2 regions of the Bacillus sp. GW821-FHT01G09 genome follow, and region 1 is predicted to be linked to the other one. Evidence: riboswitches for the same ligand, from Rfam matches in the RefSeq annotation. Region 1 holds a riboswitch; the other holds the start of a gene.
The links. Region 1 has a riboswitch for S-adenosylmethionine ahead of mtnK (S-methyl-5-thioribose kinase). Riboswitches for the same ligand answer to the same signal wherever they lie in the genome.
Positions count from the first base shown of each region.

Region 2: another riboswitch for S-adenosylmethionine. It lies ahead of AC07VD_RS08970 (phosphoadenylyl-sulfate reductase); the one in region 1 lies ahead of mtnK (S-methyl-5-thioribose kinase).

Region 1 covers NZ_JBWKWL010000002.1:475,763-477,964, forward strand. Annotated here, with positions in the region: gene mtnA (S-methyl-5-thioribose-1-phosphate isomerase) at 1-59, opposite strand, end outside; gene mtnK (S-methyl-5-thioribose kinase) at 67-1,260, opposite strand; SAM riboswitch class I at 1,353-1,509, opposite strand; gene AC07VD_RS07940 (carbon-nitrogen family hydrolase) at 1,593-2,202, opposite strand, start outside.
Region 2 covers NZ_JBWKWL010000002.1:680,349-682,550, reverse strand. Annotated here, with positions in the region: gene cysP (sulfate permease) at 1-422, opposite strand, end outside; gene AC07VD_RS08970 (phosphoadenylyl-sulfate reductase) at 434-1,135, opposite strand; SAM riboswitch class I at 1,297-1,402, opposite strand; gene pyrE (orotate phosphoribosyltransferase) at 1,547-2,179, opposite strand; gene pyrF (orotidine-5'-phosphate decarboxylase) at 2,176-2,202, opposite strand, start outside.

The DNA.
Region 1 (2,202 bases):
ATGGTAATAGCTGTTTCTTTCCATTCAACAGAACGTGGAACAGCAAATGAATGGGTCATGAATGGATCATTCCTTTACAAGTAACTTAAATAATTCAATAACATCTGTTATCGTTTTGAATTCCGAACGTTTTTCGATAAAGGCTGTGCCGGTTTCGAGCGCCAGGCGTTTTCTGCCGATTCGTTTATCAAACGGCACGATCGTATCCAGGTCAGCTACATGGGCAAGGCCGATCGTGCGTCGTATCAGCTCACAGCCCGCAAATCCGATTGCTTCTTCAAAAATATGGCTGAGCGTATCAGTGAGGTAACCGTCGATGTTGGCGTAAACATCCAGACTGTCCTTCTGCCAGGCTTCACTAAACGTCTCTTCAAACGTTTCCCAGACCTGGTTGACATGTTCATATAACGGCTCTCTGTCAGCCCCGTCACGGCTGAGTGCGTTCAAAAATAAGTTGGCGATAAATTGCCCTACATCAAAGCCGATCGGTCCGTAAAAAGCAAACTCAGGATCAATCACCTTTGTTTCGTGCTCACTTGCGAAAATGCTTCCTGTATGCAAATCACCATGAATCAACGTTTCTGCAGACGTTAAAAATGACTTTTTCAGCTTAGCGGCTTCGATTTTAACGCTGTCATTATTCCAAAGCTTTTCGACAAAAGGACGAAGCTCTTCTTCAAAATCATTTGTGTCATGGTCGAAGAAAGGATCTGTAAAAACAAGTCTTTCCGTAATGTCGCATAGCTCTGGATTTGTAAACTGTTTAACAAGCTGTTTTTTCACCTTAGGTTCAAGCGCGTAATCTGATGAGTAGAAAAGTGTTTTTCCTAAAAATTCACCGATGTGCTGCGACAGATGAGGATAGTTTTCACCCTCAATGAGTCCTTTTCTTGCGATCTTGAGGTGAGAGAGATCCTCCATGACGGTAACCGCCATTTCCGTATCAGAATAAAAAACTCTTGGAACCAGGTGAGGCACATGCTCGCTCTGACGGATGAGAGCGCTGCTTTCGATTCTTGCACGGTCGATTGTCAGCGGCCAGCTTTCTCCCACCACTTTTGCATACGGAACCGCCTGTTTAATGATCAATGCTCTGTCATGTTCTTGATCATAAATATGAAAAACGTAATTTAAGTTGCCGTCTCCGATCTCTTGGCATGTCAGCGTGCTTTTGCTTGGAAATAGGCCAAGCTTCACCGCCAACGCCACAGCGGAGCTTTCATTTAATGTTTCGTATAAAGGTGTTTTTGTGACTCCCATCATCATAACCTCCAATTATGTAATCACTTAATATGTGGCCGTAAAAAAGCCTCCTTCTCAGAGAGAAGGAGGCTTAACATCTATGTCCGCCTCTCTTATCTCTCAGATCAGATCTGAATGGAATTAGCACCGTGCCTTAAGAGACCAGCGTCTCGGCGCGAAAAAGATGCGCCCCATTTCACAATGGAATTACGGTCGGTTGCTGTTGGGGTCAAAAGGCCAAATCCCTCGCCCAACTCTCGATAAGAGAATATATTCACTTGTTTGACAATTCTAATTTATCAGTTGATGAACATGGTAACAGGTAATTTAGTTAGTTGTCAATATATTTTTTAATATAAATCTTTTCTGATATCATCGAAAACAGGAATGCTCTCCCGAACTTCTGCGCTTTCTTGAAGGTCGATTTCCGCTCGGACTATGCCTTCTTCCCGGCTGCCTTCAGCAAGTACACGCCCCCATGGATCAATAATCAGGCTATGTCCTGCAAATTCATTATCCGGATTTGAACCGGTACAATTGCAGGCTGCGACAAAGCATTGGTTTTCAATGGCCCGCGCAATAAGCAGGCTTTTCCAATGATCAAGGCGGGGAAGAGGCCATTCCGCAGAAATAAACAGCACGTTGGCGCCTTTTGTCGTATGTTTTCTGATCCATTCCGGAAAACGGATATCGTAACAGATCAATCCTGAGCTTTTGACGCCGTCAAGCTCAAAGTATCCGTCTTCGGAACCGGCTGATAAATACAGATGCTCATCCATCAGCTGAAAAAGATGGGCTTTTCTGTACTCTTTAATGATTTGCCCTTCCTTATCCGCGATGTACATTGTATTATAAACATCAGAATTCTTCCTGACAGCGACCGATCCGGCGACAATATGAACACCATGTTTTTTTGCCGTTTTCTTCAGCCAGCTCTGAGCGGAGCGGCCGTCTTCGTCA
Region 2 (2,202 bases), 200 kb from region 1:
AAGCCGAAAGCAAACAGCGGGACAAAAACCCAAAATGACACAATGATCAGAAGATTGTTCACAAACAATACTTTATAAGCCACTCCCACGCCGACAACCGCGCCGACTGTTACTTCACTTGTCGACAAAGGAATGCCGAGCAGATTAGCAGTAAAGAGCGACAGGGCAGCAGCTCCAATAATGATGCAAACAATCGTCAGTGTAATCGTCTGCTCAGGAATAATGCCGGAGCTGATTGTTTTTACAACCTCGCCTCCGCCAATGACCGCCCCGGCAAAGACACCGACTGCGCATAGGGTCAAAGCGTAGGTTTTCTTTTTGATGGCTCCGGAGCCGTAAGCAACTCCCATCGAAGCTGCAGCGCCGCTTGCACCAATATTCATCGCGAAAAACAAGCTAAATAAAATAGCGGCTAATTCCATTTTGCAGCTCCTTATTCATGCAGTCCGCATTCTGTTTTCGCCATACCATTCCATCTGCCTGAGCGCAAATCCTCTGCCGTAAAAGCGGGAGCAGTGCAAGGCGCACAGCCAATACTTGGATATCCTTGGTCATGAAGCGGATTGTAGTCCAGTTCATTCCGGGATGTGTATCTCCAAATGTCTTTCCAAGTCCAATGGATAAGCGGGCAAACTTTTACTGACTTGAATTTTTCATCTTTGTTTAAGAAATTCGTATTGGCACGGCTTGGCCCTTGATCACGGCGCAGGCCGGAAAGCCAGGCTGGATGTCCTGAAAGCGTCTCTCTTAAAGGAACAACCTTTCTAAGATAGCAGCACTGATTCGGCTCTCTTTCCCACAGTTTGTCACCATGTTCTTCGGCTTGTTCCTCAAGGGTGAGATCTGGTTTTTTCAGGATGATATTAAGACCCGGATAACGCTCTTTCACTCGTTCAATTGTTTCATAGGTTTCTTTAAAATGAAGTCCTGTATCAAGAAACACAATCTCTGCGTCTTTTTTCACTTTATAAATTAAGTCAATCAGAACGATTCCCTCAATTCCGAAACTGCAAGCATAAACAAGCTGATCGCCGTAATGGCCGTATGCCCATTTTAAAACTGACAGCGCTCCTTTATAAGGATCGTCTTCCGGAAATGTAATCGTTGGTTCTTCCCAATTATCATACGTTAACATTTCTTCTTTCCTCCTTTCGGAGACAAACAAACAGTAGCTTTCTGCCGGTTGTCTTTTCCCATGTAATGTGATTCGCGGCTGCTGATATACAGATAGCCTTTTTACCTCTTAAAATAAAAAACTTTCAATCCGGCGGAAAGAAAGACAGGAACAGCATGTAGCCCTTATCTTTCAAAATGGAATTCATTTTGCTGGAAGTAGCACCTTACAAACTATGCAGGTTGCCGGGCTTCATAGGTCCAGTCCCTCAGCCGCTCTTGATAAGTTTTTAGATTTGTAGTAAATTTTAGCACAATTCTAACATAAGTCAACCCGACTTTTTTTATAGGATTAATAAAAAAACAGGCCTCACAGCCTGTTTTCAAGTACATCAAGGCTTTGAAGCCTCTTTACATCATTTGAATTTATTTTTTATTTTTTAAACCAATCTTTTGACTCGGGATTTCGTTTCCATGTTTGCAGCTTTTTTAGATCATCTGAATGAATATTTCCGTTTTCAAGCGCGACCTCTGTGAGCGTATCATAATCAGTTAATGAGTAGTATGGCAGTTCTGCCTTTGCGAAGGCTTCCTCCGCTTTAGGAAGTCCGTACGTAAAGATTGAGACGACACCAAGCACTTCACAGCCGGCCGCTTGTAAAGCTGCACAAGCTTCAAGCACACTGCCTCCTGTGGAAATTAAGTCTTCAATGACAACTGTTTTTTGCCCCTCTTGCACAGCTCCCTCAATCTGATTGCCTTTTCCGTGCGCCTTCGGCTTGCTCCTCACATAACACATCGGAAGATTCAAACGGTCAGCCGCAAGAGCAGCATGAGGAATACCGGCAGTTGCTGTTCCCCCAATCATTTCAGCTTCAGGAAAATGCTCTTTGACAAGCTTGCTGATACCTGAAGCAACATCGTTTCTGACCTCTGGGAAAGATAGCGTAAGGCGGTTGTCACAGTAGATCGGTGATAAAATGCCGCTTGCCCATGTGAACGGCTCGTTCGGGCGTAAAAATACAGCTTGGATGTCTAATAGATGTTTTGCGATGATTTGTTTCAAGATTTGATTCCCTCCCATTCAAG